DNA from 4 places in the Actinomadura sp. RB99 genome. Region 4 is predicted to be linked to each of the others. Evidence: riboswitches for the same ligand, from Rfam matches in the RefSeq annotation. Region 4 holds a riboswitch; each other region holds the start of a gene.
What was found. A riboswitch is a leader RNA that binds a small molecule or an ion and turns the genes downstream of it on or off. The one in region 4 is predicted to bind cobalamin.
Positions count from the first base shown of each region.

Region 1: it holds a riboswitch for cobalamin, as region 4 does, so the genes downstream of both, amrb99_RS36745 (CbtB domain-containing protein) here and amrb99_RS46225 (putative cobaltochelatase) in region 4, are expected to answer to the same signal.
Region 2: it holds a riboswitch for cobalamin, as region 4 does, so the genes downstream of both, amrb99_RS32665 (ribonucleoside-diphosphate reductase subunit alpha) here and amrb99_RS46225 (putative cobaltochelatase) in region 4, are expected to answer to the same signal.
Region 3: it holds a riboswitch for cobalamin, as region 4 does, so the genes downstream of both, bluB (5,6-dimethylbenzimidazole synthase) here and amrb99_RS46225 (putative cobaltochelatase) in region 4, are expected to answer to the same signal.

Region 1 is NZ_JABMCA010000059.1:20,636-26,358, forward strand. Features, by position in the region: gene amrb99_RS36735 (branched-chain amino acid aminotransferase) at 1-722, opposite strand, end outside; gene amrb99_RS36740 (3-isopropylmalate dehydrogenase) at 899-1,954, opposite strand; cobalamin riboswitch at 2,119-2,308, shown strand; gene amrb99_RS36745 (CbtB domain-containing protein) at 2,340-2,573, shown strand; gene amrb99_RS36750 (CbtA family protein) at 2,583-3,311, shown strand; gene amrb99_RS36755 ((2Fe-2S)-binding protein) at 3,328-4,059, opposite strand; gene serA (phosphoglycerate dehydrogenase) at 4,556-5,723, opposite strand, start outside.
Region 2 is NZ_JABMCA010000047.1:11,998-17,720, reverse strand. Features, by position in the region: gene amrb99_RS32675 (hypothetical protein) at 1-258, opposite strand, end outside; gene amrb99_RS32670 (ribonucleotide-diphosphate reductase subunit beta) at 337-1,335, opposite strand; gene amrb99_RS32665 (ribonucleoside-diphosphate reductase subunit alpha) at 1,335-3,659, opposite strand; cobalamin riboswitch at 3,754-3,982, opposite strand; gene amrb99_RS32660 (hypothetical protein) at 4,091-4,705, shown strand; gene amrb99_RS32655 (YcnI family protein) at 4,780-5,493, shown strand; gene amrb99_RS32650 (copper resistance CopC family protein) at 5,490-5,723, shown strand, end outside.
Region 3 is NZ_JABMCA010000023.1:57,160-62,882, forward strand. Features, by position in the region: gene amrb99_RS21540 (hypothetical protein) at 1-742, opposite strand, end outside; gene amrb99_RS21545 (sigma-70 family RNA polymerase sigma factor) at 735-1,337, opposite strand; gene amrb99_RS21550 (GNAT family N-acetyltransferase) at 1,455-2,336, opposite strand; gene bluB (5,6-dimethylbenzimidazole synthase) at 2,393-3,007, opposite strand; cobalamin riboswitch at 3,043-3,235, opposite strand; gene amrb99_RS21560 (DUF4260 family protein) at 3,279-3,698, opposite strand; gene amrb99_RS21565 (DUF4240 domain-containing protein) at 3,787-4,356, opposite strand; gene amrb99_RS21570 (class I SAM-dependent methyltransferase) at 4,434-5,132, opposite strand; gene amrb99_RS21575 (LysR family transcriptional regulator) at 5,179-5,723, opposite strand, start outside.
Region 4 is NZ_JABMCA010000108.1:13,505-19,227, reverse strand. Features, by position in the region: gene cobO (cob(I)yrinic acid a,c-diamide adenosyltransferase) at 1-91, opposite strand, end outside; gene amrb99_RS46225 (putative cobaltochelatase) at 200-2,254, opposite strand; cobalamin riboswitch at 2,311-2,434, opposite strand; gene amrb99_RS46220 (TetR/AcrR family transcriptional regulator) at 2,551-3,330, shown strand; gene amrb99_RS46215 (ATP-binding protein) at 3,241-3,987, opposite strand; gene amrb99_RS46210 (helix-turn-helix transcriptional regulator) at 4,181-5,023, shown strand; gene amrb99_RS46205 (DUF397 domain-containing protein) at 5,020-5,220, shown strand; gene amrb99_RS46200 (LLM class F420-dependent oxidoreductase) at 5,417-5,723, shown strand, end outside.

The DNA.
Region 1 (5,723 bases), on a different contig from region 4:
CCGACCTCCTCGACCCAGCGGTGCTCCACCGCGTCGAGCCAGACGACCTGGTCGCAGCCCTGCGCGACGGCCTCGGCCTGGCCCGCGAACGACGCCGCGTAGTTGCCGCCGAACTTGGCCTCGCCGGTGCCGCCGGGCGCCGCGCGGGTGTAGTCCTGCGACAGCCACACCGAGACGGGCTTGATCCCGCGCGGGTAGTACAGCCCGGACGGGGAGGCGATGATCATGAAGAGGAACTCGTGCGCCGGGCTGTTCACGCCGAGGGCGCGGGTCGTGGCGAACATGAACGGCCGCAGGTAGAGGCTGTGCCCCTCGGTGTCGGGCACCCACGCCTTGTCGGTGGCGACCAGCAGCTCGACGGCGTCGACGAACAGCTGCTCGGGGATCTGCGGCATGGCCATCCGCTTGGCGGATCGGTTCATCCGGGCCGCGTTCATGTACGGCCGGAAGGTGACGATCGAGCCGTCCGGCTGCTTGTAGGCCTTGAGGCCCTCGAACAGCTCCTGGGCGTAGTGGAACACCTGGCTGGCCGGGTCCATCGGGATCGGCCCGTACGGTTCGAGCTTCGCGTCGTACCACCCCCGGTCCGCCGAGTACCGGATGGTGATCATGTGGTCGGTGAAGTACCGGCCGAAGCCCGGATCGGCCAGGACGCGCTCGCGCTCGGCGGCCGTCGCGGGCCGCTCGGTCAGCGTGATCTCGAAGTCCAGGGTGTCGCTCATCGCCGTTCGTCCTCTCCCGATCGCCGGCGCGGCTCCATTGCCGCTGCGGCGTCCTTAGTCCCTATTGTCGTACTTTGTTCCTCGACCCCACTCCTCGCACGCGGCGCATACGGAAAACCGGGCGCGCCGCGAGGCGCGCCCGGAGTGTCCCTGCTCGTGGCCAGAGAGGCGCGCCCTCAGCCCGATACTCGCTTGGCGATCGCGTCGCCGATCTGGGCGGTCGACCGCGTCCCGAGCGCGCCGCGCTCGGCCAGGTCGTCGGAGACGGCCTGCTCGACGCGGCGAGCGGCCTCGCCCGCGCCGATGTGGTCGAGCAGCATCGCGACCGACAGGATCGTGGCGGTCGGGTCGGCCTTGCCCTGCCCCGCGATGTCGGGCGCGCTGCCGTGCACCGGCTCGAACATCGACGGCGCCGTCCGGTCGGGGTTGACGTTCCCGGACGCGGCGAGCCCGATGCCGCCGGCGATCGCGGCGCCGATGTCGGTGATGATGTCGCCGAACAGGTTGTCGGTGACGACGACGTCGAACCGCTGCGGCTGGCCGACGAAGAACATGGTGGCCGCGTCGACATGGCAGTAGTCGGTCGCGACCTGCGGGTACTCCGCACCGACCCGCTTCATGACGCGCTGGTAGAGATCACCGGCGAAGGTCAGGACGTTGTCCTTGTGGACGAGCGTCAGCTTCTTGCGCGGGCGCGACGCCGCGACCTCGAACGCGTAGCGGACGACCCGCTCGACGCCGAAGGCGGTGTTCACGCTCTCCTGCGTGGCGACCTCGTGCTCGGTGCCCTTGCGCAGGACGCCGCCGACGCCCGTGTAGGGGCCCTCGGTGCCCTCGCGGACGACGACCATGTCGATGTCGTCGGGCGTGACGTCGGCGAGGGGGGTCTTCACGCCCGGGAACAGCTTCACCGGGCGGAGGTTGACGTAGTGGTCGAGCTCGAACCGGGTCCGCAGCAGCAGCCCGCGCTCCAGTGTCCCGCTCGGGACGCTCGGGTCGCCGACGGCGCCGAGCAGGATGACGTCCTGGCCGCGCAGCTCCTCCAGCACCGAGTCGGGCAGCGTCTCCCCGGTCCGGTGCCAGCGGGCGGCGCCCAGGTCGTAGGAGGTCTGCTCGAACGCGAGGCCGCTGGACGGGGCGACGGCCTCGAGGACCTTCAGTCCCTCGGCGACCACCTCGGGGCCGATCCCGTCACCGGGAATGACGGCCAGACGAATGCTGCGGGAAGCCATGGGCGTACTGTACTGCAAACGTCTCACTGCTTGGGCTTGCGTCTCATATCCCGGTATCGGTGTCTCGGCGGGGCGGTCCCGGCGGCCGCGGACGATCGCCGCGGACGGCGGCGCGAACGTCACCTTTGTCACCCTTCGCGGGCTTGACGCGCCGGTGGGGAGAGGAGACGCTCTCCTCGACAAGTTCACATCGAGGCGACGGTGCGCAGGAACCTGGTGCGAATCCAGGACGGTCCCGCCACTGTGACCAGGGAGTCTCCCCCAGCACGACCACGGCCGGCCGCACCGGCGGGAAGGTCGGAGGGAGACGGCGATCTGGGAGTCAGGACACTGACCCGTCGTCCTCCCGCAACCGGGGCGAGTGCACCCCGTGAGGAGACCCGACATGGCCGAGTCCGCCGTACCGTCCGCCACGTCCCCGCAGGCCGAGCCGTTCGCGGCGCCGCTGCGCCTGCCGATCCGCGACATCGTGCCATGGGCGGTGCTCGCCGTCGTGCTGGCCGCGATCCTGATCTACTTCGTCGGCGCCGAGCAGGGCGCGACGTCGGTCTTCGGCGGCACCTGGGTGCACGAGTTCACCCACGACGGCCGGCACCTGCTCGGCTTCCCCTGCCACTAGGCCGCGCCGATGATGAGAGCACTGCTGGTCCGCGGGATGCTCGCGGGCCTGGCCGCTGCCGCCCTCGCCCTGGTCGTCGCGTGGCTGTACGGGGAGCCGCAGGTCGGGCACGCCATCGCGTTCGAGGAGGCGAGGGCGCACGCCGAGCACGCCGGGCACGAGCCGGAGGTCGTCGGCCGCACCGTGCAGAAGACCGCCGGCCTGATCACCGCCATGGCGGTGTACGGGACGGCGCTCGGCGGGCTCTTCTCGATCGCGTTCGCCTTCGCGTCCGGACGGCTGGGACGGCTCGGCGCGCGCGCCACCGCCGCCCTGGTCGCCCTCGCCGGGTTCGTGGCGATCGAGCTGGTGCCGTTCCTGAAGTACCCGGCGACGCCCCCGGCGGTCGGCAACCCGACCACGATCGGCGGCCGGACGGCGCTGTACTTCTGCATGATGGCGCTGGGGATCCTGGCGACGACCGCGGCGGTGATCGTGTGCCGCCGCCTCGTCCCCCGGCTCGGCGCCTGGAACGCGATCACGGCGACGGCGGCCGGCTACGCCGTCCTGCTGGCGGTCGTGTACCGGCTCACGCCGGAGCCCGAGGCGGTTCCGGAGCACTTCCCGGCCACGGTCCTGTGGGACTTCCGGCTCGCGTCCCTGGGCGTCCAGCTCGTCCTGTGGAGCACGATCGGGCTGCTGTTCGGTTACCTGACCGAGCGTTCGGTGGCCCGCCACCGGGCCGCCGTCCCGGCCTGACCGCCGCCGGCCGCCGTCACGGGCGCACCCGTGGCGGCGGCCCGTCGCGGCGCGGCGGGCGGCGCAGGCCGCAGTCGCCGCACATCTCGCCGCCGGGCGGGACGCGGTAGTACAGACAGCAGTTGCGCCGGACGAAGCCGCGCCGGCCGAACGCCCCGGCGCCCGCCAGCGGGGGCCGGGCCAGGAGTTCGCGGACGAGCGCGGCGCGGGCGCCGTCGGGCGGGCCGACGTTCAGGCCGCCGGCGAGGGCCGACGCCGCGTTCCCCCACAGCAGGCCGTCCGCGAGGCGGGTGAAGGTGAGCATCGTCGCGCGCAGCGGCTCCAGCTGGCCGGTGACGACCGCGTCGTGGACCAGGCCCGCCGCTTCGGCGGGGCCGTCGGCCCGGTGCCCGCGCGGTTCGGCCAGCCAGAGCGCGATGGGGGCGCCGGGCGCCCACCGCCAGTGCAGGCCGGACAGGTCGGGGACGACGCCCCGGGCCGCCGCCGCGACGACCGGCGACCACAGGCGCGACGCGAGGCCCTGGAACAGGATGGACGCGGCGACGCGCCGCTCGCGGGTGCCGAGCCGCTCGGCGTACAGGCCGGTGAGGCCGGCGAGCCGCGCGGGGTCGCGCTCGGGCAGCGGACGCCAGGTCGGGTCGGCCTCCTCGGCCGGGTCCGTGGTGATCTCGAAGTAGGGCCCGAGGCGCCCGGCGGCGCGCAGCGCCTCCGCGACCTCCCCGGCCCCGGCGGGCATCGGCGACGGCATGGCGTTCACCCTGCCATGCCGCGCCGGCGCGTCTGCCGGGAGGCCCGGGGCCGCGCTACCGCGAGGGGTGGCCGCCGTTGTCGCGGCGGTCCAGGGCCGTCTGCAGGGCGCGGGCGGCCTCCTCCGCGGCGTCGTCCGCGGGCGTGCCGGTACGGGTGGTGTCGTTCATGATTCGCTCCGAATCGCCGAGACTCTGGATGCCGGGCCGCCCGGGACGCGTGGTTCGCACGGGTCCGGGCGCGGAATCGGGCTCATGGCCGGGTCGAACCTCCGCAGCGGCGCCGGCCCGCCGATGTCAGGCCCCGCTGCGGCAGCGAAGGATTACCACGAAACGCCGCATGACTGCCTTCGACGGTACCCGCCGTCCAGGCGACTGTCCCGACCCGTGGCGTAAAATCTCAACATATGAGACGTGACGGTGCTCACGACCACGACGGGCGGGCACCCGGCCCGTGCCGGACGCCCGCCCGCGGCGGTCACCTCTCGCTCTCCCGGGTCAGTCCAGGTCGACGCGGCGGCCCATGTCGGCGCCCACCTCGGCGGAGATCGCGTCCACGAGCTGCGACGGGATGCCGGAGTCGACGGTCAGCGCGATCAGCGCCTTGCCGCCCTTGGCGTCCCGGCCGACCTGCATGCCGGCGATGTTGACCTCGGCGTCGCCGAGCAGCTTGCCGACGGCGCCGACGATGCCCGGGCGGTCGACGTAGGAGAAGAACGCCATGTGCGCGGTCGGCACCAGCTCCATGTTGTAGCCGTTGATCTCGATGATCCGCTCGGCGTGCTTCGGGCCGGTCAGCGTGCCGGACACCGACACCACGCCGCCGTCGCCCATCGTGCCGCGCACCTGCACCACGTTCCGCCAGTCGGGGCTGTCCTCGCTGGTGGTGAGGGTGACCTCGACGCCCCGGTCGCGGGCCAGCAGCGGCGCGTTGACGAAGGTCACCGACTCCTCGACGACGTCCGAGAACACGCCCTTGAGCGCGGCCAGCTCCAGCACCTTGACGTCGTGCTCGGCGATCTCGCCGCGCACCACCACGTCCAGCCGGACGGGCACGCCGCCGGCGAGGGCGGTGAAGATCCGGCCGAGCTTCTCGGCCAGCGGCAGGCCGGGCTTGACGTCCTCGGCGACCGCGCCGCCCTGGACGTTCACCGCGTCCGGCACGAACTCGCCGGACAGCGCCAGCTTCACCGAGCGGGCGACCTGCGTGCCCGCCTTCTCCTGCGCCTCGTGCGTGCTGGCGCCGAGGTGCGGGGTGACGACCACGTTGTCGTGCACGAACAGCGGGCTGTCGGTGCAGGGCTCGCTGCTGAACACGTCGATGCCGGCGCCGGCGACCCGGCCGTCCTTCAGCGCGAGGTCGAGCGCCTCCTCGTCGACGATCCCGCCGCGCGCGGCGTTGACGATCCGCACGCTCGGCTTGACCTGGTGCAGCTCGCGGTCGCCGATGAGGCCGAGGGTCTCGGGGGTCTTCGGCAGGTGGACGGTGATGAAGTCGCTCTGCTGGAGCAGCTCGTCCAGGGTGACGAGCTTCACGCCGAGCTGGGCCGCGCGGGCCGCCTGCACGTACGGGTCGAACGCGATCACGTTCATGTCGAAGGCGGCGAGGCGCTGGGAGACCAGCACGCCGATGCGGCCGAGGCCGAGCACGCCGACGGTCTTGCCC
Region 2 (5,723 bases), on a different contig from region 4:
GCGGGCCTTCTCCTGGTTGCGCGGGTCGTTGATGAACCGCTCCGCCTTCGCGCGGGCCTTCTGCGCCTGCGGGCTGCGGGCGAGCTGCTCCGCCTTGGCCCGCGCCTTCTGGCCCTGCGGGCCGTGCGCGAACTGCTCCGCCTTGGCCTTCGCCTTCTGCGCCTGCGGGCTCTGCGCGAGCCGCTCCGCCTTCGCCCGGGCCTTCTGCCCCTGCGGTCCCCGGACGAAATTCATGATCCGGTCGATGAGAGAAGCCATGTTCTTCCTCCTCGGCCTAGCTTCCCCAGTTCAACGCGTATCCCGGCCGGAAAGTTCGGGGCCGGGGCCCGCGGGGCGTCAGAACGCCTCGTCGAAGGCGACGGTGCCCTCCACACCGATCTGGTATGCCGACACGCGGCGCTCGAAGAAGTTCGACAGCTCCTGGACGTCCTGCAGCTCCATGAACGCGAACGGGTTCGCCGTCCCGTAGCGGACCGGCAGGCCGAGGCGGGCGAGCCGCTGGTCGGCGACGTACTCCAGGTAGGCGCGCATGTCGCCGGCGCTCATCCCGGGCAGGCCGTCGCCGCACAGGTCGCGCGCGAACGCCAGCTCCGCCTCGACGGCCTCCTCCAGCATCGTCGTGACCTGCGCGGTCAGCTCCGCGTCGAACAGCTCCGGCTCCTCCGCCCGGACGGTGTCGACGACGGAGAACGCGAACTCCATGTGCATGGACTCGTCCCGGAAGACCCAGTTCGTCCCGGACGCGAGGCCGTTCAGCAGGCCGCGGGAGCGCAGCCAGTACACGTAGGCGAACGCGCCGTAGAAGAACAGGCCCTCGATGCACGCGGCGAAGCAGATCAGGTTGAGCAGGAACGCGCGCCGGTCCGCGGCGGTGCGCAGCTCGTCCAGCGCGCCGAGCGAGTCGATCCAGCGGAAGCAGAACTCCGCCTTCGCCCGGATGGACGGGATGTGCTCGATCGCCGCGAACGCCCGGGCCCGCTCGTCCTGGTCGGGCAGGTAGGTGTCGAGGAGGGTCAGGTAGAACTGGACGTGCACGGCCTCCTCGAACAGCTGCCGCGACAGGTACAGCCGCGCCTCCGGCGCGTTGACGTGCTTGTAGAGATTGAGGACGAGGTTGTTCGCCACGATCGAGTCGCCGGTGGCGAAGAACGCGACGAGCCGGTTCACCAGGTGCAGCTCCGCCGGCGTGAGGCGGGCGAGATCGGCGAGGTCGGAGGCGAGGTCCACCTCCTCGACCGTCCAGGTGTTGCGGATCGCGGCGCGGTAGCGCGCGTAGAAGTCGGGATAGCGCATGGGCCGCAGGGTCAGGTCCATGCCGGGGTCGAGCAGCGGCATTACTGGCACGCCTCGCAGGTCTCGGGGTTCTCCAGGGAGCAGACCGCCGCGGCGACGGTCGTCTGCGCGATCCGCGTGGCGGGCCGGGAACGCAGGTAGTAGGTGGTCTTGAGGCCGCTGCGCCACGCGTAGGCGTACATCGAGGACAGCTTCCCGATCGTCGGCGTCTCCATGAACAGGTTCAGGGAGTGCGACTGGTCGATGTACGGGGTGCGGGCGGCGGCGAGGTCGATCAGGGCCTTCTGCGGCAGCTCCCAGGCCGTCCGGTAGAGGTCCCGCATCTCCTCGGGCAGGTCGACGAGGCCCTGGATCGAGCCGTTCGCCCGCTTGATCGCCTCGCGGACGGCGTCGTTCCACAGCCCGAGCGACTTCAGGTCCTCGACGAGGTACCCGTTGATCTGCAGGAACTCGCCGGACAGCGTCTCGCGCTTGAACAGGTTGGACACCTGCGGCTCGATGCACTCGTAGCAGCCCGCGATGGACGCGATCGTGGCGGTCGGCGCGATCGCGATCAGCAGCGAGTTGCGGAGCCCGACGTCGGCGATCCGGGCGCGGAGCGCGTCCCATTCGGCGGGACGGGTGGGCGCGGCGTCCGGGAAGTGGTCGATGTGCAGCTGGCCGCGCGCGGTGCGGGTCTCTGCGTAGGCGGGGAGCCGGCCGTGCGCCTCGGCGAGGTCGGCGGACGCGGCGTAGGCGGCGAGCGCGATCTCCTCGGCGATCCGGGTGGACAGCTCGCGGGCCTCGGCGGAGTCGAACGGGAGCCGGAGCGTGAAGAACACGTCGGCGAGACCCATGACGCCGAGGCCGACGGGACGCCACTTCCGGTTCGCCGTTTCCGCCTCGGGCGTCGGGTAGAAGCCGCGGTCGATGGTGCGGTCCAGGAACCGGACGGCGGTGCGGACGGTCGCGCGGAGCCGGTCCCAGTCGATCCCGGACGGCGACACGTGCGCGGCCAGGTTCACCGACCCGAGGTTGCACACCGCCGCCTCGTTGTCGCCCGTGACCTCCAGGATCTCGGTGCACAGGTTCGACAGGTGGACGGTCCGGCCCGGCTCGGCGGTCTGGTTGCAGGCCCGGTTCGCGGCGTCCTTGAAGGTCATCCAGCCGTTGCCGGTCTCCGCGAGCGTCCGCATCATCCGCCCGTACAGCTTCCGCGCCGGGACCTGCCGGACGTACCGGCCCTCCTTTTCGGCCGCCCGGTACGCGGCGTCGAAGGCGTCGCCCCACAGGTCCGTCAGCTCCGGGACCTCCTTCGGGTCGAACAGCGACCACGTCCCGTCCGCCTCGACGCGGCGCATGAACTCGTCCGGGATCCAGTTCGCCAGGTTCAGGTCGTGGGTGCGGCGCGCCTCCTCGCCGGTGTTGTCGCGCAGTTCGAGGAACTCCTCGACGTCGGCGTGCCACGGCTCCAGGTACACGCACGCGGCGCCCTTGCGGCGGCCGCCCTGGTTGACGGCGGCGACGGACGCGTCCAGCGTGCGCAGCCACGGGACGATCCCGTTCGAGTGCCCGTTCGTCCCCCGGATCAGCGACCCGCGCGACCGGACCCGCGTCCACGAGATCCCGATCCCGCCCGCGTACTTGCTGAGCCGCGCGACCTGCCCGTACCGCTCGTAGATCGCCTCCAGCTCGTCGCGCGGCGAGTCCAGCAGGAAGCACGACGACAGCTGCGGGCGCCGCGCCGCGGAGTTGAACAGGGTCGGCGAGCTGGGCAGATAGGACAGCGTGCTGAGCAGCCGGTACAGCTCGGCGGCCTCGTCGACGGTGTCGGACAGGCCCACGGCCACCCGCAGGAAGAAGTGCTGCGGGCGCTCCAGGACGAGCCGGGTCCGCGGATGCCGCAGCAGGTACCGGTCGTAGAGGGTGCGGAGCCCGAAGTATCCGAACCGGTCGTCCGCCTCCTCGACCGCGCCTCCCGAGGGGGGGCGACCCCCCGCGCCCCCCGGACCCTCGTCGATGAGGCGGTCCAGCGCGGCGGCGTTCTCGGCGACGAACGCGGCGGGGCCGTCGGCGAGGAGGCCCTCGGCGTGCGCGGCGGCGACGGACTCCGCGAAGCCCCGGACGCCGGCCTCGGCGGTCTCGTCGCGGATCCGGGCGGCCAGCAGCCGCGCGGCGACCCGGGAGTACCCCGGCTCCACCGCGACCAGCGCGGCGGCCTCCCCGATCGCCAGGTCCCGCAGGGCGGCGGCGCTCGCGCCGTCCCCGGCCCGGACCGCGCCGAGCACCCGTTCCGGCGCGGTCCCCTCGACACCGGCGCAGGCCGCGGCGACCTCGGCCGCGATCCCCCCGGCGGCCGGCGCCTCCGCAGGCATGGTGACTGTCACGTTCTCTCCCCTCGTGAGACGGCCTCGCGAGGGCATGCGAACGGGCGCGGCGGCAGGCTGCCGCGCACCGTCCCCCGGCTCACCCGCGAAGCCTCGGACGTACGGCGTGCATGGCAGGTCTTCGGACTCGCGGGCACCCGCGCCTCCTGCCGGAGGCACGACCTACTGGCCGTCGCTTCCCGATCCGGACGATCCGGTTCAGTGCCTGTGACGGCGGTCGTTCCCGCTCACCGCTGCGGGGCAGTCCCGGACTTGCACCGGGTTCCCTCTTACGACGCCCCCGCCGCGAGCGGCGGGGGCGAACCAGCACGGGATTGAACCCTACATCTTGTTGATCCTCATTGCGCAACCCCAACATGTAGGGTGCGTCGGGATCGGATCGCGGGGGTCGGATGCGCGCCCGCGGACCGTGGTGGGACGATGTCCCCGTCATGTCCCCGCGTCCCAGGCAGCCGGCCTTCCGCACCGCGCGCGCGGTCGTCTTCGCGACCGTGTGCGTCGCGCTCGCGACCGTCGGCCACGACCTGGCGTCGCACGAGCCGGTGCCGGGCTGGGCGGTGCTCGCCGGGTTCGGCGCGGCCCTCGCCGTCGCCGCCGCCCTCGCCGGCCACGAGCGCTCCCTCCCGACGATCATGGGCGGGCTGCTCGGCGGCCAGTTCGCGCTGCACACGCTGTTCGCGAGCGCGACCGAGGGCATGCGCGACTGCGACACCGCCGCGCACGCGGGACACGCCGCCGCGACGCCCGCGATGCACGGCTCCGGCACGTCCATGACCGTCGCGCACGTCGCCGCCGCCGTGGTCGCGGCCTGGTGGCTGCGGCGCGGCGAGCGGGCCGCGTGGTCCCTCGCGCGGCGCCTCGCGTCCGCCGCCGACCGCCCGATCCGGCTGCTGCTCGCGCTGCTGCTGATCGAACCGGCGGAGCGCCCGCTGCGTACCCCGGTGGTGCCGGTGGCGGCCGGCGCGATCGCCACGGGACGCGCGCTCCGGCACCAGGTCGTCCGGCGGGGACCCCCTCCGCGTTCGAGGGCGCTCGCCCACCTCTGAGCGAGCGCCGTACGTCACCGGCCGCCGGATCCCGGCGCCCGGCCCTTCCCGTACGACTCGAACGGAGTTCCGTCTTGCCTTCCCGCACGCATGCCCGCCGGCTCGGCACGCTCGCCGTCCTCGCCGGCGCCGGCGTGGTCGCGTTCGCGACCGCCGCGTCCGCGCACGTCACCGTCAACCCGAAGACCGCCGAGCAGGGCTCCTACGCCAAGGTCTCGTTCCGGGTGCCGAACGAGGAGGACAACGCCGCCACCACCAAGCTCGTGGTGAACCTCCCCACCGACCACCCGCTCGCGTCGGTGTCGGTGCGGCCCGTCCCCGGCTGGACGGCGAAGGTCGTCGAGTCCACGCTGCCGAAGCCGATCAAGACCGAGGGCGGCGAGCTGACCAAGGCCGTCACGCAGATCACCTGGTCCGGCGGCAGGATCGAGCCCGGCCAGTTCCAGGAGTTCGACGTCTCGCTCGGCCCGCTGCCGACCGACACCGACACGTTGACGTTCAAGGCCGACCAGACCTACTCCGACGGCCAGGTCGTCAAATGGGAGCAGGACCCGGGCGACGGCACCAACGAGCCCGAGCACCCGGCGCCCACGCTCAAGCTGACGCCCAAGGGCGCCACCGACACCGCAGCCGCCGGGCTCACCGCCCGGTCCAAGCCCGCCGCCAAGGCGGAGGCGAGCACCGACGACGGCACCGCCCGCTTGCTCGGCGGCGCCGGCATCGGCGTCGGCGTGATCGGCATCGCGGTCGGCGGCTACGGCCTGTCCCGGGCGCGGAGCCGGGCGTGAGCCGGGCCGTCCGGCGCACCGCCGCCGGCGCCGCCGCGGCCCTCGCCGCGCTGGCGCTGACCGCCCCGCCCGCCTCCGCCCATACGTCGCTGACCGGCGCGAACCCCGCCGCGAACGCGACGGTCGCGCCGCCGTCCCAGATCGTCCTGACGTACGCCGACCCGGTGCAGCTGCCGCAGGTCGTGCTGACGGACGCCGGCGGCGGGCGGCACGAGGCGGGCAAGGCCCAG
Region 3 (5,723 bases), on a different contig from region 4:
GCCGGTGGTCAAACTTCGTCGCGTAGTTCAGGAGCCATGCGCGCAGCTTGGACGGGTTGGCGGGGAGCCGGCGCGCAGCGTCGACGCCGAAGTCGAGTTCGGCGCCTTCCTGCAGGAACGGGCTGCCGACCTCGTCGTCCAGGTCCCTGATGCCGAGTTGCGCCGCGTCGGGGCGCCCGTCCGCTCTCCACGCCTTACCGTCGGCGGGCGTTGCGGGCCGGACCGCGACCTTCTCGCCGTCCCAGCCCAGGCTGGTCGTCGTTTCCCTTTCGCCGCCGGGGAGCGGGCCGAAGTCCTTCGCCGACTTGGCGCTGAGGATGTAGGCGTCCTTGGTGGTCTGCACGGTGTAGTGGGCACCGTGCAGACGGGTGGACGGAACCACCACCGACTTGCCCACCACGCGGTGGACGTACCACAGGCGCCCGTCGGAGGCGTGCCGTGTGCTGGCGTCGGCAGCGGCGAGCAGGAATGTGGAGGCGGGGCCGTTCTGGTCGGCCAGGGGTTCGGGATGGTAGGGGGGCCGCGTCTCCCCTCGGTAAGCCGTCCATGAGGCGGCGGCGAGCGCGCATGCGGTGGCCGCCGCGACCAGCGCCGCCCTCCGCTTCGGCTGGAAGAGCCGTGCGAGGCGGCGGCGCGGGGCGGCGGCCTCGGCCAGGAGGCGGCGGCGGGCCGCGTGCGTGGTCTCGGGGGACGGGGGGCGCTCGGCGGTGTGCATCCGGCTGATGAGGGTCAGATCATCCACGGTCGTCCTCCTCGTCGTGTCCCGATGCGCGCAATGCGGCGCGGACCTGTTTGCGGGCGCGGCTCAGCCGCGAGCAGACCGTCCCGTAGGCGATTCCGAGGGCTTCGGCGACCTCCGGGTAGCTGAGTTCGGCCAGCGCCACGAGGAGCAGGACGTCGCGGTCGCCGTGCCGCAGGCGCGCCAGGGCCGGGCTCAGGCCGAAGCTCGCGGCGTCCACCGCCGAGGTCACGCTGCTCTCGTGGCTCTCGACGACGTCGGCGGTGCGCATCCGGGCCATCGCCTTGTAGCGGCGCAGCTCGTCGCGGCGGTGGCGGCTGATCAGCCGGGTCGCGATGCCGTACAGCCAGGGGCGCGCCGAGGTGTGCGCCGGGTCGAACACGGCGCGGCGGCGGAAGGCGATGAGGAACGTCTCGGCCGCGATGTCGTCCGCGGCGTCGGCGCCGAGCCGCCGGTCCACGTAGCGGTGGATGTCCCGGTAGTGCCGGTCGAAGAGGTCCGCGAACCGTTCGGGGTCGCGCCGCGCGGCGGCGATGACGTCGGCGTCCGACGGCTCCGGCTCCGCCGGGGCGCCCGTTTCGGAGGGGGCGCCCGTCACGGCTCGTCCCGTGGCGCTGGAGGAAGGGTCATGCGGGACCCTTCTGGAGGCGTGGAGGGGGGTCACGTCCTTGATTGCCCGGAAGCGTCCCACCCCTTCTCGCGGCAGGACGGCGGGTCACAGGTAGTGGCCGCTCGCCAGGTAGGGGGCGGGGGCGGGCATGCCGCGGACGGCGATGTAGCCCTCCTGGCCGATGTCGAGGCGGGCGGCGAGGCCGACGTCCACCGCCCAGTGGTTGTCGGTGGTGATGCAGTTGACGAGGGTGTCCCCGCGCGCGGCGGCGAGCGCCTCCCACAGCAGGGTCTCGGCGGTCCCGGGACGGTCGGCGGCCAGCAGCGTGGGACGTCCCGCGCCCTCGTCGATGTAGACGTAGCCGCGCCGGCCGGGCGCGTCGGAGACGACCAGCCGCAGCGTCTCCAGCATGTGGACGTGGTCGGGGCCGTGGCCCGCGCCGCGGACGGCGGTGTCCAGTTCGTCCATCCATTCGAGGTCGTCGGCGTGCCCGTCCCGCAGTCCGCGGACGGCGGGCAGCGTGGCCCGGTCGACGGTGCCGACCATCCGCATCTGCGGGTGCAGGGTGAATCCCGCCAGACGGTAGCGGCGCGTCGCCGCCGGATGCACCGTCGAGGAGAACAGGCCCGGCCGGTCGCCCGCGTGCGCGAGGACGGCGTCCATCAGGCGCTTGCCGATGCCCTTCCCCTGCCGGCCGGGCAGGACGCCGTAGGTCGCCAGGTACCAGAGCCCTTCGCGGTTCTGGGAGACGGCGAAGCCCACGACGTCCCGGCCCTCTTCGGCGATCCAGCAGCCGTCCGGGTCGACGGACAGGAAGTGGCCCAGGCGGTCGATCAGGCGGCGGGACTGCTCCTCCGTCGGCGGTTCCGGGTCCGGTTCGCCCACCCGCCGGCTGAGGCGGTCGCCTTCGAGGAACGTCACCGCCGCCGCGCGCTCGGTCGCGACGAGGTCGTCCCGCGACATGCGCCTGATGCGTACCGGGTCCATGCAGGCATGATCACGCCATGGGCGGGGCGGCGCACCTGATTATTCGGGTGCCGTGCTCACCAGCGGTCGTGGTGGACGGCCGCGTGGAGGGGGCGGCGGTGCCGCCAGCCGTGCCGTTCGAGGTCCGGGACGGCCTCCAGGTGCGTGACCGGCCCGACGCACAGCCAGGCGACCGGCCGGACGCCCGCCGGGATGCCGAGGAGGTCGCGCAGGTAGGGCTCGCGGTAGAACGACACCCAGCCGACGCCCAGTCCCTCCGCCGTCGCCGCCAGCCAGAGGTTCTGGACGGCCAGGCAGACGGAGTACAGGCCGGCGTCGGCGATCGCGTGCCGGCCGAGGACGGCGGGGCCGCCGCGCTCGGCGTCGTAGGTCACCACGATCGACACGGTGGATTCGAGCACCCCGTCGATCTTGATGCGGGCGAAGCGGGCGGCGGCGTCGCCGGTGAGGGTGGCGGCGAACGCGTCGCGCTCGGACCGGACGTGGTCGTGGAACGCGCGGCGGACGTCCGGGTCGCGGACCAGCACGAAGTCCCAGGGCTGGGTGAGGCCGACGCTGGGGGCGGCGTGCGCGGCGGTGAGGACGCGGTCGAGGACGCCGTCCGGGATCGGCGCGCCGGTGAACTCGGCGCGTACGTCGCGGCGGCGGTGGATGACGTCGTACAGGTTCATGGGCAGGCTCCCGCTGCGGTCGGGCCGCCCAGGGCGGGCGGCCGGTGGAGCGAGGCCGGTCTTCGGACTCCCGGATCGACGCCTCACCGCCCGCCTTCCCGGCCTGACGGCCAGTGGCCGCGCGTGCGCGCGTGGGCGGCGGCTCCCCGGTCACCGCGGCGGGCCCGTGCCGGATTCGCACCGGCTTCCCGATTCTCCCCGAGGGGCACCTCGCGTCAGTTCACGCCGTCCGCGATCGTAGCGGTGCCCGCCTTCGGGTCGGGGGAGGGGGTCAGTGGCGCTGGAAGCCGTCCTTGGTGCGCAGGCCGTAGCCGAGGGCGCGGTCGAACGAGATGTGGGCCATCCAGCCGCAGAGCCCGGCGAAGATCGGAGCCCACGCGAACGGAGTGACGGTGTAGAGCGCGATGAGCGCGAGCGGGACCAGCGCGCGGTGCGCGGCGTTGTAGTACGGGACGGCGCGTGCCGGGAGCTGCCCGCGCTCGACGGTGTGCGCGTCCCGGATCCCGGCCAGGAAGGTGAGGTCGGGCGCGATGAAGAACGCGACCGCGAGGAGCGCGGCGAGCCAGCCGTGGTTGACGCCTTCGAGGACGGCGAACGCGCTCCAGAACAGCGCGTTCGCGCCCCAGGCGGTGCGGCGGGCCACGAGCGCGGCGGAACCCTTGCGGACGGTCGGAACGGTGGCGGTGCTCATGGCCTGGTGCCCTCCTGCTTGGCTAATGGCATTAGCTACAAGCTAAGGCTAATGCCATTAGCTGTCAAGCTCATGGAGAAACGGCCGCTCAGAGGAACAGGGCGGCCAGCCGGGGCAGGCGCAGCCGGGTCTCGGCGTCGTCCTCGACGTCCCAGTTCTCGCCCGCGGGACGCTCGGGCCGCCGCATCGAGCGCACGGCCGACTCCATCGCCGCGTCGAACGACTCGGTCTCTCCCATGACGCGCTTGTAGGTGCTGCGCGCCGCGTAGTGCAGGCCCTCCGCGCCGATCCACCCCTCGTCCTCCCGGGCCATCCGCACCACCGTGGGGACGTCGGCCAGCGTGTCGGGGTCGTCGACGGCGCGCGCGAACACGTCGCGTCCCAGCAGCGCGAGCCCGGCGCGGAAGTCCATGAAGCCGTCGTCGCCGCAGCCGCCCTCGATGAGGTAGGCGGCGTTCCAGAGCGGCCGCCGGTACGCCGAGTCGAGGACGCGCGTCAGCATGGCGTCGAACGCGACGATGCCGGGGCCGTCCAGTTCCGCGAGCCGGTCGGCCACCAGGTCGATCAGCGGGTCGTCGGGGGAGTCGCGGTCGTCGGCGTGCGCACCGGCCTCGGCCCGCGCGTCCTCGATCAGGGCCCACCACGTCCGCTCGTCCATCGGTCCTCCCGCATGCGTCGGCTCCGCCGTTTTCGCGGACCAATGTGCCGCACGGGTCCGACAGGCCGGGCCGCGGGTCAGCGGGGGCGGGCGGTGAACCAGGCGCCGTCGTCGTCCAGGAAGTGGCCGAGGCGCAGGCCCGCCGCGTCCAGCACCGCGGGAAGCTCCTCGTCGCCGAGGTGCCGGTTGGTGAAGGTGTGCGTCCAGCGCCGCTCGCCGATCCGGTATTCGAGCGTCGCGACGACCGTCCCGGGGTCGGGCCGTTCCAGGTGCGCCACCCGGTAGCGGACACCGTCGTGCGTCCACTCCCGGGGCGCGTCGTCGTGCCAGTGCCTGCCCGTGTCGCGCTGGACGACGACCACGCCGTCCGGCCGGACGTGGCGCCGGCAGGCCGCGAGGAGCGCCGCCCGGTCGCCGTAGTTGACCAGGTACGACATCAGCAGGACGCAGCCGAACCGGTCGGGCAGGTCCAGATCCTGGATCGGCGAGCACACCGTCCGCGCGCCCTCGATCCGGGCGAGCATCGCCGCGGAGCCGTCCACCGCCGTCACCGGATGGCCGAACCCGACCAGCGGGCGGGTGACCCGCCCGGTGCCCGCGCCCAGCTCCAGGACCGGCGTGCCGGCCGGGATCGTCGTGTGGACGAGCGCGGCGCTCGCGACGTCCGGCGGGAGCGCGGCGTAGAACTCGACCGCCGACCCGTCGTCCGCGATCTCGCCGGGGCCCGTCCCGGCGCGCCGCCCGTCCGCCGCCGCGCCGTCCTCTGCCGTCGCCATGATCGAATCGTCGGACGGCGGTCCGCCGCCGTCAAGACGCCCGCCGTCAAGACGCCCGAGCCGCACCGGCCTCGCCGCGCGCCAGGCCGGCGGACCTCCGGGCCAGCTCGACCAGGGGACGGACCAGGGGCTCGGCACCGGGACGCCACCGGGCCTCGACGTGGACGCCGGTGACCTCGTCGACGGCGGGATCGAGCCGGACGAGGTCGCCGGCGTCGAGCTCGGCGCGGACGGCCGTCTCCGGGACGAGCGCGACGCCGCGGCCGAGCGCGGCCATCCGGCGCAGCGCGGCGAGGGAGCCGGTGGCCATGCCGATGCGGGTGCCCGGGCCGAGGGCGCGGCCGTAGCGGCGGGTCAGCATCTCGGACGTGCACTCGGGGTTGACGATGAGGAACTCCGCCGCCATCAGCGCGGCCGGATCCAGCGGCGACGCCTGGGCGAGGGGGTGCTCGGGCGCGGCGACCAGGACGACGCGGTCCTCGGCGACGATCTCGTGGGGGCCCGTGGCGGGGACGCCGTTGTCGTAGACGAACACGAGGTCGAGACGGCCGGCCTCTAGCCCGGCGGCGAGGAACGCGCGGTCGCCGACCG
Region 4 (5,723 bases):
GTCCGGTGTGCACCATCACCAGCGGCCGGTTGCGGCGCTGCCTGGTGGTGAGCCCGTCGTCCGGCACGTACTCCGGCTTGCCCTGCGGCATCTCAGCCCCTGCTTCCTGGGTCGGCGGCGGTTTCCCCGGCGGTCATGCGGATTCCCCGGCGGTCACGGGAGGTCTTCTCCAGCGGTCACGCGAGGTCTTCTGCGGCGGTCAGGCGACGTTCCGCGCGCCGCCGCGCGCGTCGCGGACGACCCCGGCGAGCGCGTCGGCGGCGAGGCGGTCGAGCCGGACGACCTCGGCGCCGAGCCGGGCGCCGAGCGCGGCGGCGAGGCCGAGCCGCACCGGCCCGGACTCGCAGTCGACGACCACCGACGCGACGCCGGCGAGCAGCCCGGCCGCCGCCGACGGGTCGGGGCCGTGGGTGGCGCGGCCGTCGGTCACCACGACCAGCAGCGGGCGGCGGGCCGGGTCGCGCAGCCGCTCGACCCGCAGCACCTCGGCGGCCCGCGCCAGCCCGGCGGACAGCGGGGTGCGGCCCCCGGTCGGCAGCGCGTCGAGGCGGCGCGCCCCGGCCTCCACCGACGACGTGGGCGGCAGCGCCAGGTCGGCGTCCCGTCCCCGGAAGGTGATGAGGCCGACCTTGTCGCGCCGCTGGTAGGCGTCGAGGAGGAGGCTGAGGACGGCGCCCTTCACCGCGCGCATCCGCTTGCGCGCCGCCATCGAACCGCTGGCGTCGACGACGAACAGGACGAGGTTGCCCTCCCGTCCGTCGCGAACCGCTTCGCGCAGGTCTTCGGGTTGGACGACCAGACCGGAACCGGTGCGTCCCCGCGCGCGCTGGTGCGGTGCCGCCGCGCGCAGCGTCGCCGTCAGGTGCAGCCCGCGCGCGCCCGGCCGTGCGCCTGACACGCGTCCGTACGGGCTGCGCGCCTTGGAACGCCGTCCCGGCGCGCCTTCGCCCAGCCCGGGGACGGTGAAGAGACGCGGCTTGTAGGCGGCGTCCGCCGGCGCGGGCTCGCTCTCGCCCGACCGCCCCGGGCCGCCGCTCTCCCCGGACTGCGGCGTCTCCTCCGGGGGCGGGCCGGCCGGCGGCGGGACGGGCGCGTCCTGCCCGGAGCCGTCGGGAAGGCCGCCGCCTCCCCCGTCCGGGCCGTCCGGACCGTCCGGGCCGTCGCCGGGAGGTCCCGGGTCGTCGGGCGGCTCCGGCTCGTCGCCGTGCTCTTCGAGCACCTCGTCGAGCTTCTGCCGGTCCAGGCCGGGCGCGTCGAACGGGTCGCGGCGGCGCCGGTGCGGCAGCGCGAGCCGCGCCGCCGTCCGGACGTCGTCGGCCGTCACCGCGTCGCGGCCGTGCCAGGCGGCCAGGGCGATCGCGGCCCGCGCCGTCACCAGGTCGGCGCGCAGGCCGTCCACCTCGAACGACGCGCACACGGCGGTGATCTGGCGGAGCGCGGCGTCGGTCAGCTCCACGCCGGGCAGCCGGCGGCGGGCGGCGGCGATCCGCCGGGCCAGGTCCGCCTCGTCCGCGGCGAAGGCCGCCGCGAAGCCGTCCGGGTCGTCCTCGAACCGCAGCCGCCGCCGGACGACCTCGGCGCGCTCGGCCGGGTCGCGGGTCGCGGCGACCTCGATGGTCAGCCCGAACCGGTCCAGCAGCTGCGGGCGCAGCTCGCCCTCCTCCGGGTTCATCGTCCCCACCAGCAGGAACCGCGCCGCGTGCCGGACGGAGACGCCCTCGCGCTCGACGTACGACTCGCCCATGGCCGCCGCGTCCAGCAGCAGGTCGACCAGGTGGTCATGGAGCAGGTTGACCTCGTCGACGTACAGGACGCCGCGGTGCGCGGCCGCGAGCAGGCCCGGCTCGAACGCCTTCACGCCCTCGGTCAGCGCGCGCTCGATGTCCAGCGATCCGGTGAGCCGGTCCTCGGACGCGCCCACCGGCAGCTCGACCAGCCGCGCGTCCCGCGTCCCCGCCTCGCCGGGGGTGTGCGGGCCGTCGGGGCACGCCGGGTCGGGATCGTCCGGGTCGCAGGAGAACCGGCAGCCCGGCACGGCCGGCACCGGGGGCAGCAGCCCGGCCAGCGCGCGCACGATCGTCGACTTGGCGGTGCCCTTCTCGCCGCGGACCAGCACGCCGCCGACGCCCGGCGACACCGCGTTGATCAGCAGGGCGAGCTTCAGATCGGCCATTCCGACGACGGCGGAGAAGGGGTAGCGCGCGCGGGCGCGCCTCTCCGGCCGGCCGGTGTCCGGCGCCGACGCAGGTCGCACGTCTCGTCATCCTTCCTCGGGTGTCCACGCCCGTGGCGGTGCCTGTCCGACGGCCGGAGTCTCCTGGCTCCCGGATCACCGCTCCCCCTCGGCCTTCCAGCACCGCGTGCCGTGGCCGTGTCGAGGGGGGCTCCCCTGGTCACAGTTGCGGGACAGCCCCGGATTCGCACCGGGTTCCTCCGCGTCCGTCGCCCGCCCAGGATCGCACACCGGCCGGACGCGCTCGACCCGGCCATCTATCGGCGGAGTGCCGGTCAATGTTGGCGATACGCCAATGAGATGGTCTACTGGTCGGTATGGAGCGACGCGCAGCCCCGCGCGGCGAGGCCGCCGGAGCCGCGACGCCGCACCCGGGCGACACCAGGAGCCCGAAGGCCCGCTACCAGCGCCTGCCGCGCGACGAGCGGCGCGACCAGATCCTCGACGTCGCGCGCCGCATGTTCACCGAGCTGCCGTACGCGGAGGTGGCCACCGCGGCGATCGCCCGCGAGGCCGGCGTCCAGCGCGGGCTCATCCACTACTACTTCGGGACCAAGCGGGAGCTGTTCCTCAAGGTCGTCCAGGGCCTCACGGCCACCGCGGCGGTGCAGGCGCCGCCCCCGGACGAGCGGATGACGCTGCCTGAGACGGTCGAGCTGTGCGTGAACCTGTTCCTCGACACCGCCGAGCGGAACGCCACCACCTGGTTCGCGGCGCTGGACGCGGAGGGCTTCGGGCAGGACCCCGAGCTGCTCCACCTCGTCAACCGGTTCCGCGACCGGACGGTCGAGCACATGCTCGCCGTCCTGCGGGTGCCCGCGCCGACCGGCACGCTGCGGGCCGTCCTGCGCGTCTACTCCGGGCTCGCGGACGCGGCGACGCGGCAGTGGCTCCAGGAGCGGACCCTCGACCGCGCGCAGGTGCAGACGCTGCTGACCAGGTCGCTGCTGTCGATGGTCACCGACATCGCCCCCGCGCTGGAGGCCCAGGACGCGGGCGGGGGGCGCCTAGAGACCGGGGACCGGCTGCTTCACGCCGCCGCGCACCGGGACGGCGAACCAGACGGCCTTGCCGCGGACGCCCGGGCCGAGCCGTGACAGCGTCCGCAGCATGCCCCAGCGGCCCCGCGACAGCTCGCGGACGATGCTGAGACCGCGCCCGCAGTCCCCGGACGTCCACGAGTAGCCGGGCAGCGACGCGTCGACGTAGGCGTCGAAGACGGCGCACCGCACCTCGGCACCGACCGGAGCGCCCGCGAGGCCGGGACCGGCCAGGGCACCCGGGCTCGCCGGGGCGCCGGACGGGCGGGGCTCGGCGCCGGGCGGGTCGCCCAGGTAGAGCCACAGCTCGTGCGGGCCGTGGTCGCCGGCGTGCTGGTGCGCGTTGGTGGCCAGCTCGCTCACCATCAGCTGCGCGTCGCCGATCGCCTCGTCCCGCACGCCGAGCGAGGCGAGCGCGTCGCGCAGCACGCGGCGGGCGTGGCTCGCGCAGCCGGGGCCGCCGGGGAGCGCCCACACCCAGCCCGGCCTGGCGCCGCCCGGCCCGCGCGCGCCCCCGGCGGCCATCGCGTCGGCCATGGCGGCGGCGTCGGTCATCATGTCCGCGGCGAGGTCGGCCGCCTGGTCGGAGGGGGCGCCGGGCGGCGCCGCGGGGTCGGCGGCCGGGGCGGCCGACCGGTCGTGCCCGGCGCGCGGCCCGGCGGTGCGCCGCGGCGCGCGCTGGCTCGCGTCGGTGGTCTCAGGCGGGGTCTTCACGAGTGCCTCCCGCGGGCCGCCTGCCGGGAGCGCGGTCCGGTCGCCGTCACTATCGGTCCCCGAGCAGTCACGCATTCAAGACTCTCGTGAGATTCTCACGTTCGCAAGCGCCTTGATGGAATTGCCCTGCCCTTCGTGCCGGGTTCGCCAATCGCGTTGTGGCGCGGCCCGAGAGCGGCGAGACTTCGCTCCCATGACCTACCGCCCCACCGTTCGTGGCCGCCGTCTGGCGCGGGAGCTCCGCAAGCTGCGCGAGGAGCAGGGACTCACCCTGCAGGAGGTGGCGGACCGCCTCGACTGGTCCCGGGCCACCGTCTCCCGGCTGGAGACCAGCCAGACCCGGCCGCGCCCCGGCGACATCGCCGACATCCTCGACCTGTACGGCGTTCCGAGCCCCGACCGCGACGCGCTGATCACGCTGGCCAGGCAGGCGGGGCAGCGCGGCTGGTGGACCGCCTACCAGGACGTCTTCGCGGGCAGCTACGTCGCGCTGGAGGACGAGGCGTCGCACATCCGCACCTGGGACCCGCAGCTCATCCACGGGCTGCTGCAGACCGAGGAGTACTCCCGCGCCGTCATCACGGCCGGCCGGCTGCTGCCCGCGCAGGAGGACATCGAGCGCCGCATCGCGGCCCGCAAGATCCGCCAGGCGCTGCTCGACCGCGAGAGCGCGCCCCGGCTCCAGGTGATCTTCGACGAGGCGGTGCTGCGCCGGCCCATCGGCGGCCGCGAGGTGATGCGCGCCCAGCTGGAGTCCCTGGTGGAGGCCGTGAAACGCCCGACGGTGACCGTTCAGGTCCTCCCGTTCGCCCAGGGGGGACATGCGGGCCTTGACGGACGTTTCACCATTTTGTCGTATCCGGACCCCGCAGACCCCGATATCGCCTACGTAGAGGGGACCATGGGCGACGTTTACCTTGAGAGCAGCGAGGCAATAGCAAAACATAGGGACCGCTTCGATCGGATCGAGGCGGCCGCCTTGTCCCCCGAGGAATCCGCGCACCTCATAGCCGAGGCAGCAAGGAGCAGCCTGTGACCAACCTGCAGCGCGAACTCAACGGAGCCACCTGGCGCACGTCCTCCCACAGCGGGAGCGGCGACCAGTGCGTCGAGGTGGCCCCCCTCTCCAGCGATCTGCGCGCTGTTCGCGATTCGAAGGACCCCGGCGGACCGGCCCTGGTGCTGACGCCGGACGCCTGGCAGACCCTCCTCGACTCCATCCGGGAGGTCTGAGCACGATTCCGGAGGGCCGCGGCGCACGTCGCCGCGGCCCTTCGCCGTGCCCGCACGCCGTACCGCGCCCATGCCGGGGACGGAACCGGGACCGGGGCGGTGACCCCGCCCTTCCCTGGAAAGTAGAACGTGTTCTAGTATCGCCCGTGCGGCGCCGACCCGGCGACGCGGCCCCGGCGACCCGGAGGATGGCATCGTGACCGCGGAACTCAAGCTCGGCATCAACGTCGGCTACTGGCAGCAGCACCCCGACGACCAGACCGAGACGGTGCTGGCCGCCGAGCGCTGCGGATACGACTCGGTCTTCACCGCCGAGGCCTACGGCTCCGACGCGTTCACCCCGCTCGCCTGGTACGCGGCCCGCACGTCCCGGATCAAGCTCGGCACCGCCGTCGTCCAGATGTCGGCGCGCACGCCCGCCGCCACCGCGATGCACGCGCTCACCCTCGACGCACTGTCCGGCGGGCGCGTGATCCTCGGCCTCGGCGCGTCCGGCCCGCAGG